Regions from separate parts of the Bacillus sp. NEAU-Y102 genome, predicted to be linked through region 3. Evidence: riboswitches for the same ligand, from Rfam matches in the RefSeq annotation. Region 3 holds a riboswitch; each other region holds the start of a gene.
What was found. A riboswitch is a leader RNA that binds a small molecule or an ion and turns the genes downstream of it on or off. The one in region 3 is predicted to bind cyclic di-GMP.
Positions count from the first base shown of each region.

Region 1: linked by a shared signal. The riboswitch ahead of ACYFX0_RS22230 (methyl-accepting chemotaxis protein) and the one ahead of ACYFX0_RS11765 (WxL domain-containing protein) in region 3 are both predicted to bind cyclic di-GMP.
Region 2: linked by a shared signal. The riboswitch ahead of ACYFX0_RS08740 (SpaA isopeptide-forming pilin-related protein) and the one ahead of ACYFX0_RS11765 (WxL domain-containing protein) in region 3 are both predicted to bind cyclic di-GMP.

Region 1 covers NZ_JBTWFK010000009.1:107,578-112,216, reverse strand. Annotated here, with positions in the region: gene ACYFX0_RS22230 (methyl-accepting chemotaxis protein) at 1-1,695, opposite strand, end outside; cyclic di-GMP riboswitch class I at 1,830-1,914, opposite strand; gene ACYFX0_RS22225 (anaerobic C4-dicarboxylate transporter family protein) at 2,196-3,509, shown strand; gene thiE (thiamine phosphate synthase) at 3,626-4,285, opposite strand; gene thiM (hydroxyethylthiazole kinase) at 4,300-4,639, opposite strand, start outside.
Region 2 covers NZ_JBTWFK010000002.1:448,777-453,415, forward strand. Annotated here, with positions in the region: gene ACYFX0_RS08740 (SpaA isopeptide-forming pilin-related protein) at 1-1,815, opposite strand, end outside; cyclic di-GMP riboswitch class I at 1,876-1,968, opposite strand; gene ACYFX0_RS08745 (TetR/AcrR family transcriptional regulator) at 2,141-2,677, opposite strand; gene ACYFX0_RS08750 (hypothetical protein) at 3,129-3,554, opposite strand; gene ACYFX0_RS08755 (DUF975 family protein) at 3,779-4,432, opposite strand; gene ACYFX0_RS08760 (PH domain-containing protein) at 4,634-4,639, opposite strand, start outside.
Region 3 covers NZ_JBTWFK010000003.1:447,576-452,214, forward strand. Annotated here, with positions in the region: gene ACYFX0_RS11765 (WxL domain-containing protein) at 1-2,198, opposite strand, end outside; cyclic di-GMP riboswitch class I at 2,351-2,439, opposite strand; cyclic di-GMP riboswitch class I at 2,507-2,595, opposite strand; cyclic di-GMP riboswitch class I at 2,664-2,752, opposite strand; gene ACYFX0_RS11770 (ATP-binding protein) at 3,019-4,239, opposite strand; gene ACYFX0_RS11775 (ATP-binding protein) at 4,236-4,639, opposite strand, start outside.

The DNA of each region.
Region 1 (4,639 bases), on a different contig from region 3:
CCAACTTAAAGAAGTCGCTAATTCTGCAATATCTTGTACTGATATTTCTTGCTCTTTCATGCTTTCTTCAACATTACTACTGCTGTTGGCATAAGTATTTGCAATATGTGATAATTCATTTACGACTTGAACAATATTCTGGCTATTTTGTAAAATGTCACTCGAATTACCAGAGACAGCTTTTACTTGATCTGTAACAGATTGCGCTGATTTTGAAATTTTTTCAAAGAAATCTCCACTACTTTGAACAAGTGAAATTCCAGTTTCTACTTCTTTTGAACCTTTTTGCATTGAAACTACAGCATCTTCTGTCTCAGCTTGTGTTTCACCAATTAATTTCGCTATATCTTTTGCAGACGCTTCAGTTTGTTCTGCTAATTTTCGTACTTCATCAGCAACAACTGCAAACCCTCTTCCAGCTGCTCCAGCACGTGAAGCCTCAATAGAAGCATTTAAAGCTAATAAATTTGTTTGATTTGAAATACCTGTAATTACAGTTACGATATCACTAATTTCTTTTGACCTTGTTTCTAACGAATAAATGATGGAAGATAAATCCTGTACTGCATTTTGGATTAAACTCATTTGATTAATAATTTGTCCAATCACTTCATTACCTTCAATTGAATGTTGCTCCATACCTTCAGAAGCAACCGCAACTTGTTTTGCAGCCCCAGTTATCTCTTCTACCTTATCTTCCATTCCATGTACAATTCCTAAACATTGTTGTACTGAAGTTTTTTGAGACTGTGCCCCTACTCTTAAACCTTCAATAGAACTTGCAATCTCTTGAACTGCCATACTGTTTTCCTCTGTACTCGCCGACAATTCTTGTGAAGAAGAAGAAACTTGCTCAGCAGTTTGCCTTACTTTATCTATAATCCCTTTAAATTTTTCAATCGTGTTATTGAAATAAACATTAATAATTCCAATATCATCTGGTCTTTCTTTTAATTTAATACTTAAATCACCTTCACCAATTTTACGTAATCCTTCTCGTAAATCTTTTAATGGAGCTAGCGAGTGACGCACGATAAAGAATTGAGTAATAGTCGCAATTGCTAATGAAATAATGATAAAGAGTAAGCCCTGTATCATAAACTTCTCTTTTGTAATAGGAACAATGGAAGCATCTAAGTCAGCCGCAATAATTGCAACAATATTGTTTTCTCCATCTGTAATTGGTTCTAATATTGTCACCCACGAACCTATTTCATCTTCATATACTTCTGTCATTTGGGCCTTTTTCGTATCAATGACCTTATCGTATGCCTTCATCCAATGAGCGGGTTGTTCATAATAATCTCCCGGCTTTATAGGGAATGCATTTGTTAACTCTGTAGTCAAACCAACGAGTTGTAATTCCCGCTTTTCATTCGGTTTTGCTCCTGTAACATACGTTTGTCCAACACTTTTCAATTCTTTTGACACTTCATCTAATTTCTCTGTTAACTTTTCTTTTTTCACTTTTTCGGCTGTAGGATCTTTCGCCATGTCTCTAACTAATTCTACATCCAATTTTTTCAACACTATTTCTCCTGTTTCAATAGACTGTCTTTCAAATAAAGACATCATACTATTTTGAAACATGTTGAAACTTAACGCGCCCATACTTCCAACAAGTGTCAAAATAACTAATACGGTTAATAAGACGTTCTTTTGAAGGAACGATAACTTATGCCAATATTTTTTCATTAATATCCACCTTCCTTAATGATACTAAATAAAAAAACAAAATATATGAATATTTTGTTTAAAGATGTTTCTCAATATGTTCGAGAATAAAAAAAAGCCAATGTAAAAGCATTGGCCAAGACCAACCCTATCCGTCCGGTAACTGGCTAGCATAGCCTTTCGACCTTAGCTCCTGTAGTTTTGCGTCCTCATGTTTCCATCAGTTTGCCTTTCTCGCTGAACGAGTTGAACGATATGGGAGTTCTATGAGAATCATATATTCTCTATCAAAGGTTACAACATATAAATCAAAATGTCTACTTATTTAGAGATATAAATACAAATTTTTAAAGAATTGCTTTTTCGAAATAATTTCAAAAAGTACGTGAATGTTACTTTTTTTGTGTTATATAATAAAAAATGTATAAATAACAAGGATTTCTTCGGGTATTTATTTAATTTTCATTCAAATTAAACTATTCGAATATATCTTAACTAATGAATTTCGGAGGTAGTTTATCATGTTTTGGCTACAATTTCTTACCTTGTTACTCTGTATTTTTATTGGTGCACGCCTAGGCGGAGTTGGTTTAGGAGTAATGGGTGGAGTTGGTATGGCAATACTCGTTTTTGTCTTCCACTTACAACCGACCGCGCCTCCTATCGATGTAATGCTTATGATTTTGGCAGTAATTACAGCCGCTGGTGCTTTGCAAGCTGCTGGAGGAATGGACTATCTTGTTCACCTAGCTGAAAAAGCATTACGAAAAAATCCAAAGCGTATTACTTTTTTTGCTCCAATTGTTACTTATTTATTCACACTATGTGCAGGTACTGGTCACGTTGCCTATTCTGTACTTCCTGTTATTGCAGAAGTCTCTCGTGAATCAGGGATTAGACCGGAACGCCCAATGTCGATTGCCGTAATCGCTTCTCAACAAGCAATTACAGCTAGCCCAATTTCAGCTGCCACAGTTGCTCTTTTAGCAATGTTAGCTGACTATAAAATCACTTTATTAGATATTTTAAAAGTGAGTATTCCTTCTACTTTCATTGCTTGTATGTTAGCAGCATTCGTTGCTAGTAAGATGGGAAAAGAATTAAATGAAGACCCTGAATACTTAAAACGATTAAAAGAAGGAATGATTCCTAAGCTTGAAGAGAAAAAAGAATTTGTAGGTGTAAAGGGCGCAAAATTATCAGTTATCCTTTTCCTTGTAGGAACCTTCCTTGTTGTACTTCTTGGTTCATTTGAAGCACTTCGTCCAGGATGGATAGTTGATGGGAAGTTAGCCCGTCTTTCCATGCCGAACACAATTGAGATGGTTATGTTAACTATCGCGGCTCTTATTATTATTTTCTGTAAACCAAATGTAGAAAGCATTGTGTCTGGTAACGTCTTTAAAGCAGGAGCAACAGCAGTTGTTGCTATTTTCGGTATCGCTTGGATGGGAGATACTTTCTTTAATGGAAACTTAAATATGATTCAAGGATCCATTCAGCATTTAGTAACAAGTGCACCTTGGCTATTTGCCATCGCACTATTCATTCTATCTATTTTACTGTACAGCCAAGCAGCAACAGTACGTGCCTTAATGCCACTTGGACTATCCCTTGGTATTCCACCAGCACTACTGATTGCGATGTTCCCTGCAGTAAACGGATATTTCTTCATTCCAAACTACGGGACAATCGTTGCTGCCATTAACTTTGACCGTACCGGTACAACAGGTATTGGTAAATACGTATTAAATCATAGCTTTATGATTCCAGGCTTAATTGCAACATTTACTTCTATCGGAATTGGAATGCTCTTAATTTCAATTATGTTTTAAAGAAAAAGCACAAACCTTTATTTAAAAAGGTTTGTGCTTTTTTAATCAAACGTTTGTTTAAATTTTTTGGGCAGTCTACTTCTCGATGTAGCACTTAAAATACTACATGTCCTTTTCTACAAACTTCTCTTTACTTCTTCAGCTAATTTTCTCGTACTTTCATATGCAGATTCAGCTAAACTAATTGCTGAAACAACTGAAATACCATCCGCACCCGCTTCTATAACTGCCGCTGTATTTTCAATTGTAATCCCACCAATACCAACGATTGGCACTGTAATTCCTTGTTCTCTAAAATAAGCTAATCCTTTCGTTCCTTGAACCGCTTTCGTATCTTTTTTCGTACTCGTTGGGAAAATAGGTCCAACGCCTAAATAATCTGCTCCGTTTTCGATTGCAAAGCGTGCTTCTTCAATTGTATGAGCAGATACGCCGATAATTTTATCTCCCATTTTTTCACGAACAGATGTAATTCCTTCATCATCTTGTCCTACATGAACACCATCTGCATCTAATTCAATGGCTAATTCTACATCATCATTTACAATGAAAGGAACACTATATTCCTTACAAAGCGTCTGCAATTCTTTTGCAAAGCGCACTCTATCTCCTCCGATTAAAGAACCTTCCCCCTTCTCGCGAAACTGAAAAAGTGTCACTCCACCATCTAACGCTTCTTTCAATACAGCTAAAGGATCCCTCGTGCAGTTATTACTTCCCATAATAAAATACACTTGCAATAGGTTAGACATTTTCTTTGTTTCAATGCGCATCATGTGTTTCATCCCCCTTACTCTAACTCCTCAATCTTCCCATATTTCTCTATATCAGCTGAAGTTGTATTCGCTAATTGATTTAAAAATTCAATTTGGAAACTACCTGGCCCTTTTTCTACTGTTTTAGCAGCTGCCAGTTCCGAAGCTACACCATAAAACGTTAATGCTGCTACAGTTGCCTTTACATAATCTTTTTCAACTGCTACAAATGCTCCTATTACTGAAGTTAGTAAACAACCTGTTCCCGTAACTTTCGTTAAAATAGGGTGACCGTTTCGAATAACAATAGTTCTCTCTCCATCTGTAACAACATCTTCTTTTCCAGTAATAACCGCAACTGTATTTAATTCGTCT
Region 2 (4,639 bases), on a different contig from region 3:
AATATGTTCGACTACTACACCGTCTTTTACTATATCAAACTCTGCATTTTCCAATGGTTTTTCACCATTTTCCGAATCAATTTTCTTTACTTCAATTTGACCCTTTTGCATAGTATTTTTAATTTCAATTGTTTTTGTTTCTCCAGCTTGAAGTGTAACCTCTACTGGGCTTGTTAATTTTTGATATCCTTCTGGTGCTACTGTTTCATAAATTTTATACGTCCCAGGAGCTAAAGTTTGAGGTACTGAAAAACCTTTTTCGTCCGTTTTTAGTTTTGCAACAACTTCATTTGCACTATTTCGAACTTCAAATTCGGCACCTTTTAACCCTTTATTCGGATTCTCAGAATCTGTTTTATGAATCAATACTGTACCATCTTTTGGAGCTTCAGGCGGCGTAATAGTTACTTCTTTTGATGTTAATGTTTTATCATCAAAATGCAATTCCGCTTTATTAGGAATCTTCTTATCTACGTAAGAAGATAAGTCTGCATTATTTTTTATTTTCGCCTTGATACTGAGATTGATTATCTGGTCTTCATATGACTTATAGTCAAAACTCTCACCAAAAGTAAATGTTACTTCACTTCTTTGTTTATCTATATTTAACGTTCCTTTAGAAGTAATATCTTGGCCATTTTGATCATACACTTTTGCCTCTAATACTTCTAAAACATCTTCTAAATCATCACTAATTACCATAGATGTGTATTTAGGAGGATCGTTCGGTATATGTGTACCAACTTGGTATTGAATAACTTGATCCATTTGTGTTAACTGCTCATTCTCTACAAGCTTGCCATTCTCATCAACTATATTTTTTTCAATGCTAGGTGGATTATTGTCACCTGAACCGGATCCTCCTCCACCACTTACAAATACTTGTCCTACTTTTTCTTCAGTTTTAATATTTTTACCTTCTAATTTCACAGTATTTTTATGAGGCTTTGCAGCAGGATTTGTAACCTTTGTTTTATATCTTAAAATATAACCTTTTGAACTGTCTGGAAACTCAATTGTAAATCCAGTCTTCGTTGCATTTATTTTAATGTTAGATAAATCTGCTGGCTTAATATTTGTTGGTGCATAACCATCTTCAAATACAGCCTCTTCTAATACTACGCTGTCTGTAATTAACTCATGCCCAGGTCCTAATGTATCTGTTAATTTAAGATCTTGCATTTCTGTTCCAGTTGCATTTACGTATACAAGCCAATCAGCAATTGAAGGATCTTCTTGATTATAAGAACCCCATTTCAATAAATTTTCCGTATTGGGCTGTGGCTTCGGTCTCTCTGTCGTATTATTTACACTTACTTCTTTATTGACGATTTGACCATCAACGTTAAATTCTAATGGAATTTCTTTAACACCATCATATGCTTCTAGACCAAAGTAGAATTCTACGAATAAAGAGCCTTTAATGTTATTCTTTCCTTCTACGTAATCACCCATAGTACACGTTAATAGACCCTTTTTCATCTCACATGTACCAACTGTTTTTCCTTCAGCATCTTTTAAAGGAAAACTCATATTCATAAGGTCTTTTCGAAACTCTTTTGGCATATCAATTGTGAATTGATCTCCACTTTTTATTTTTTCTTTAGCTGACCACTTCACTTCTACTTTCATACCATCTGAGGCTTGATACGGTTCAGATGTCGTGCCATCAGTACGGGAAATATTAATTTCGTCCACTGGACTTTTCATCACAGCAGCTTGAATAACTGGAGCCCACACATTCAGCACTGAAAATAATACTAGAAAAACTAATGAAACCATTGAAATATGCCTTTTAGTACTTTTCATTTGCATAGTTCCCTCCTATTTTTTTATATTTATATAACAAAAAAAGACCGTCCGGTTGCATCAAAAATGTGCAACCAGACGATCTTAGTAACCAATATGTATTACCGTAGACTCTAAGCTTTGCGGCCTATCCTTTCGAATAGTGTGCTAAAAATATCTTTTATTCTTTTTTTGTTTCATTTTCCTCTTAAACCAAATATTACTATACCGTCTGGACGGTTATAATTCAATACTCTATAAAATTGTTCTATTTTTCTAATAAAAAAAACAATTCACCACTACATTAAATAAGTAATGGTGAATTGTTTTCGCATTATATAGTTCGTATATTCTATTTATACGAATTATCAATAAGAGCTTGAATCACTTTTTCTCTTAACTCGGGGCTTAGTCTGCCAACCCCTAAATATTCCGAATACCATAATCCATCTGCTGCTAATCTAATAATTGTTGCACAAACTGAATCTATCTCATCGTTTTCTATATTCTTTTGCAGTTGCTGAAATGATTGTTGTAATGGCTCAAGTAATTCAGGTTTTAACATGAATGCTGCCATCATACTACTAGACAACTCTTCTGTTCTTCTCTCATTACTTAATCTTTCCTCTACAAAAGAGCGAACCCATCTCCCTTTCCTCTCTGAGTCTTCCGCTACTTTATTGTAAATAGCGCCCTCATAATCCTCTATCCCTCTGACTATCATACCTTCTATTAAAGCTTCTTTATTTGCAAAGTGATACAATAATCCACCTTTACTTACACCCGCCTCTTTTGCCACTGCTTCTAAGGTTAATTTAGCAACCCCTTTACATTGCACAATTTGAGAAGCGGCCGCCAAAATCTTTTGCCGCGTTATGCTGATACTCATTCCTTTTTAAAACCCCATTTCTACTAAATTTATATAAATACGAATCTTATTTTTAATATTGTTGATTACTACTAAGTATTTTCTTTATACAACAAAAGCTTCATTACCTTTGAATTTTTAGTTACTTATTCTATTAAAAATTTCCATATCATTCAATATGATAACATTAAATACACAAAGTCGACTATACATCTATACTTTTGTATTCATTCCTAATATATCCATCAATAAAATTTACCGATGTAGTCCTCCTTATTACTTTATAAGACGGCAGTAATTCTTTCAGCATTAAATAAAAAATGTTATTACTCCCATCGAATCGAGTAATAACATTTTACTTAACAAATTCGCGGCCAACTAGCATCCTTCACATCTTCACTAGTCGGTTTTCTAACTGATCCAATAAAGTGAAACTTTATATCCGCAACATGGACAGGTGTATTTCATTTTGTCACTCCATTATTAACTTGTTTTCCCATATATTCCGACTCACAAAGAATGTAACAGCACAAATCATAGTTATCCCTATGAAAAATGTATTAGAATCTTCATATGTAGTTGGAATGCCTACCGTTACGAAAACAATACTAAAAGCTAAAAATAGATATAATAATAAAGATATAATATAGCTTAGTTTAAATCGTAAAATGATACCTCTAAACAATAGCTCACCAAGTAGACAGCCACCTAAAATAATAGGTACTCCGAAATACAATGTAAGGACTCCCATTTGCGCAGTAGATTGAATTATCTTTCCAATTATGTTCGGCGAAACCAGCTCACTATCGTTTCCCATCCTATCATATAAATCAAGTGCTGTTGCTGAAATAAAGAAACTTAATATAGAAAATGAATACGGTATTAAAAATTTGCTCACTCTCATTCACCTCGCTTTTTTCTTTACATATATTATTCATTATTTCCTATCATTTTTACATAAAAAAATAACCCTCTATGATAAAACATAGAGGGAAGCATTTCTATATAAAAATCTATACCTTATCCTGAAGTGAATCCCGAAAATAGGACAAATATCAAAACACCTAAACCATCTGCTATCTGCTCCCTACATTCTTTAGGGTAGATAGTTTATATGTTTTATTAGAAAGTAGTGCTCTCTTTTTTATAATATTCTTTTGAAATCTCTTCATAAAATGCTGCCGATGTCGAGTAGAAATAAGGTACTAACCATAAGAAACCGATTCCTATAGTAAGAATACTTAATATGAACCAGCCTAAGAAACTTAAGCATAGTAAAAAGTAATCCATTTTATGTCCATTCATCATATGACGACTCTCAGTAATCGCTTGATTCGCTGTATATTCTGGATGATCATTCAAAATAAAATATGTCATAGAATAAGAAAATGATTTAATAATACCTGGAATAATAAGAAGTAATGTCCATAGAGTCAAGTATACATACATTAGTAAATATGTTAAAAACGACTTCATCAACTTACTTCCATCGCTAAACCATCTAAATATATGACCAATGCGAGCATCAGTCCTACGAATTGCATTTAAAACAAGATAATAGGCACCTATTGTTAATGGACCAATAACAAGCATTACAATAATACTTACTGTGAGTGAATCACTTGCTTCTTCCCAACCCCAAAATATCGAAAAAATACCTGTTGTTAGCATTTCAACAGCTCCAATAAGGATTCCAATTAATAAAGTTGCCCCTACCGCTAATCCCCATCTTCCTTTTAATGCATCAAGTGCTTCTCTTTTCAACTGACTTATCATATATAACCTCCTAATACTATTTATATTTTAGTATACCATTTATATCAAAAATTCCACAGATTCCTCTAAAATAGAAGAATATTACCTTTTTTCATACATATTAATACATGTGTGCTGTAGTTGTACTGCTCTATCACTTAAACCACTCATTTCCTTATAACAAAAAAAGCCTGCCCTTCATAATAGGCAAGCTTTCTCAAATTATTC
Region 3 (4,639 bases):
TTTGGTACGTCTACTAACTTTAAAGTCCCATCAACGACAGTAACCGGTACTTGAATCTCCGCTTGTACACCTTGCTTCGTTTCAATTACAACCGTTACAGTATGATTCCCTATTGTTTTTGTATCCGGAATATTGATTAACTTCATTACTGATATTGGTTTATCTACATCCAAATTCGTATCTACAGATAAATCTGTCACAAATTTAGAAATATCCATTTTTGTTAAATCTGTTCCTTGCACTACTTTTTGTGGGACTGGTTTCCCAGTCGGAATACCTTTATACCTTATTTTTGCGATTCCATCTCGATTACTATCTTGCCCATTCTTATCGTCATCTAAATAGTTTTTAGCTGACACCGGTATTTCAAGATAACCATCTTTATAATATTTCATTACATCAGCACCTTTTACAGGAGAACCTGTAATTGTCATCTCGTAAATTTTCCCGTTGAATTCTTCTGTTTTTAGCGCATTTGCTTTCGCAACCGCAGTGACCTTATTGTTTTTCCTGCTAATATCAAAGAAGCTACTTACATCATCTCCACTTTCCACATCTTGAATGGAAACATCATTCACAGTAAAATCCTTATTCACTTCACTTTCTAATACAAAAGATTTCGCATAGTGAATATCTTTCGATTGAGCAGGCATATTTTGATATACCTTATAAGAAAGTTGACGGGAATTATCTTCCACGATATCTCCTATTACACTTGGAGCTGGAATTTCAATTTGTGCAATCGCTAATTGGTCGTATGATACATTAACACCTGAAGCATTTAATCTAACTTCTAGCGGTAATTCTGTTAAATTATCAAATGTAATTGTCATATCTGCTTCTGGAGTAGCTACTGGGCCTGCTGTTCCAGAAAACTCTATTTTATTATTCCCTTTGTCTTGATACCTAATTGAACTCGTATCATACACGTATAAATTCGTTAAATGACTACCATCATTACGTAACGTTACATTTTTATAACTATTTATCCTTTTGAAATTCCACATTGCCGTTAATGGTACTTTTTTACTTGTTCCGTGTTCATAAAATTCAAAGGAAGCATTATAAGTTTGGCCTGACCTTCCGTTCCCATATAATTGTAAAAAGTTTTTTGCATCACCTTTAGTTATTGGTGTTTTAACATCTACAGATGAAGCTGTCATAGAGTGAATATTAATACGGACATCAATCCATTTCCCTTGATATTCACCAGCTTTTTTTACTAATACGTACTGTTCTCTATTTGAATTTCTAAATGTATATTGACTTTGACCAGTTCTGTCATTGCTACTACCCTTTACCTCATATGTTACTTGTGGGCTCCAAACAAATCTAAAAGCATATTTACCCGGGATAGAAGGCCCTTCACCTGTTCTATTATTTATTACCTTTACATTTGGATATCTAAGAATACTTGTAACAGGACTAGCAGCTAGTAGAGATTGGCTCTTTAATACCTTCTCAGCTTGAATAGCAGGTAATTCCTGATTATTTTCGTTTACCTTATTGCTCTCTTTTAATTCATTTTCCTTTGATACGAGTTCTTCATTAACCTTTTCTTTCTCTAAAGTCTTCGTTTCTTTTGGAACTTCAGCATTAGTAGGATTTATTTCTTGTTTTTTATTTTCTTCCGATACTTTTACTTTTTCATTTTTTTTTTTCACAACTTCCTCTGAAGCCTTTGGATTTTCATCAGAAATAGCTACATTTAAAGCCTCTTTTTTCTCTACAACATGTAGAGAAGGAGATTCAATTTTCTTTTCATTCCCTTCAAACTTCACTATCGGTTCAAATTTGTACTCTCCAGCTTTTTTCATTTGAATGACTACATATACGTCACCGATAGAATTACTTTGTTCATTCTTTTCAATTTTTACAATGTGATCTTCTGTTACTGAAATGTTTTGAATCGCTTTATTATTTTCATTCATTTTTTTCGTTTCTTCTTCATTAAAGAGCTGTTCATTAGATAATTTCAGCTCGATATTAGCATCTTGTTTATTTGTATTTGTAATCTTTAATACTACATTTTCATCAACTTTTATTTCTTGTTTATCCATATGAACGATTAAACGTCCTTGCTCGTCATTTGTAACCGCATAAACTTTCGTTGCAGAGTAGTCTAGCACACCAACTTGTGTAAATAATATTCCTCCAGCGAGAAGTATACGCCCAAATTTCCCTATTTGATTTTGCAATATACTTCCCTCCCTCGCTTTTTATGTACCGAATATTCTGAACATTAAATGTATTAATCGACTAAATTTACAATCATAATGTGTATTCTGAAAAAATAAAAAGCCTGGTTGCCTTTTCGATTTTCATATATCACAACATGTGTGAAAATCCAAACTGCAACCAGACTATCATAGTAATTTTCATTACCTTAGACTCTTAGCTTTGCGACCTATCCTTTCGAACAGTGTGCCTATTTATTTTTTTTGAGACAACAAAAAGTCCAGTTGCCTCTTCGATTTTCATACACACAACTATGTGTGAAAATCCAAACTGCAACCAGACTATCATAGTAATTTTTATTACCTTAGACTCTTAGCTTTGCGACCTATTCTTTCGAACAGTGTGCCCATTTATTTTTTTTTGAGAAAACAAAAAGTCCAGTTGCCTCTTCGATTTTCATACATACAACTATGTGTGAAAATCCAAACTGCAACCAGACTATCATAGTAATTTTCATTACTTTAGACTCTTAGCTTTGCGACCTATCCTTTCGAATAGTGTGCCAAATATAGGAATTTATTTATCGTGTTTTGAATATACCATTAAAACCCAAAAAAGAAAATAGTTTTTTTAGAAAAAAATAATTAATTTTTATAGTCTAAATTCCCCCCGGAAAATCCATAATGAAAACTTTCAAAAAACATTTTGATATTAAAAACACATCATACATTCTTTATAGATAAAGTGAAACTTTAATCAGCCCTCACCAATCGGGCTGCCCGGCAAATAGCGGGATAAAATAAAAAAACATCACTTCCAAATAAGTGATGTTTTTTGTAGTTAATGCAGTGGTAACATAACCTCAACCGTCGTTCCAGCCCCAACTTCACTTTCAAAACTCATTTTACCGTTGTGATCTTTAATAATTTTTTCTGTAACTACTAAACCTAGACCAGTTCCTGTTTCTTTCGTTGTATAAAAGGCTTCGTTTAACTTTGGAATTTTATCTTTCGGAATGCCGCATCCCTCATCTTTCACTTGAACGATGATTCCTTCTTTTACAGTAACTTTAATCGTAATTGTTCCGCCAACTGACATTGCTTCAATTGCATTTTTAATTAAATTAAAAAAGACCTGTTTTAATCGTTTTTCATCACATGTAATTGATGGTAAGTCTTTACTGTAAATACCTTGTATGTGGACTCCTTGTTTTAAAGCAGGCTTTTCCATAACTCGAATAACATAAGAGATAATTTCTTGTATGTTATGAGTTTCTGATTCTAGTGATTTAGATTTCTCAAATCCACTAAGTTCTGTAGCAATTATATGAATCCGATCTACTTCTTGTTTCATAATATCACTATAAATTTTATCCTCTGGATGCTTGTCTGCTTGTTTATTCACAAGTTTTTTTAAGTTTGCTAAAGGTCTTCTAATCTTATAACCAATAACCGTTGCCATCTTTCCAACAGCTGCTAGTTTTTCTGTTTGTTTTATTTCTTTGTCCATCATCTCAAGCGTACGAACGTAAGACTGAACCCTCAAAAATATAATCCAACATATAATAGTAAATACACTATATAATGCCATTGGGATTAAAACGAGAGAAGATTGAATAATGATTCCTGTAAAAGCGTACTTCCCGACAAGTATCGCTGGAACTAACCAGAAATATCTTTTATTCACAAAGATTGGTGCAAACAAAATAAAAAATACTTCTACTATATTTCCACCGTCAAATTCCGCATCGCTACCATAATAAATCATAATGTTGTGGATACAATCTAATACATTATAGCCAATTAGAATAATATACTTTACCGCAAAAACATTCTTCCATTTCATAAAGTATATTCCAATGCAAAACAATACTACCATCAAAAAGTAAAGCCATAAACCTAAACCATCTTCAAACTTTCCTACGCCTTCTTGCTCTCCCGCGATTAAAGGTACGATAAATTCATAGGCAAGATCATACACAAAAAATATAATAAAAAATAAACTTAAAAATACTTTCAACGCCTTTATTTCTTCATTTTTAAATATATAGCCTTTATTCATATGGTAACTCCTAGCTTTTCTTCCACTTGAATTTCAGTATTTCCACACTTCCTTGGCAGAATAATGTCTATTCTCGTTCCAGTATTTCTTTCACTTGAAATATGTAACTCACCAAGGTGCTCGGCGACAATTCGATTCGCTACTGTAAGACCCAGACCAATTTTATCTTGTTTCGTTGTATAAAAGGCCTCTGTAACACGGGCTAAGTTTTCTTGCTTAATACCATGACCATTATCAATTAAGCTGATCATCACATACTCTTTCCCTTTATTTTCTAACCGTAAATGTAATATGCCACCTTGCTCCATTGCTTCTAAAGCATTTTTTATCGTATATAGAAAGACTCCTCTTATTCTTCGTTCATCACATTCAACTTCTATTGTTTGTTCTCCCACATTAG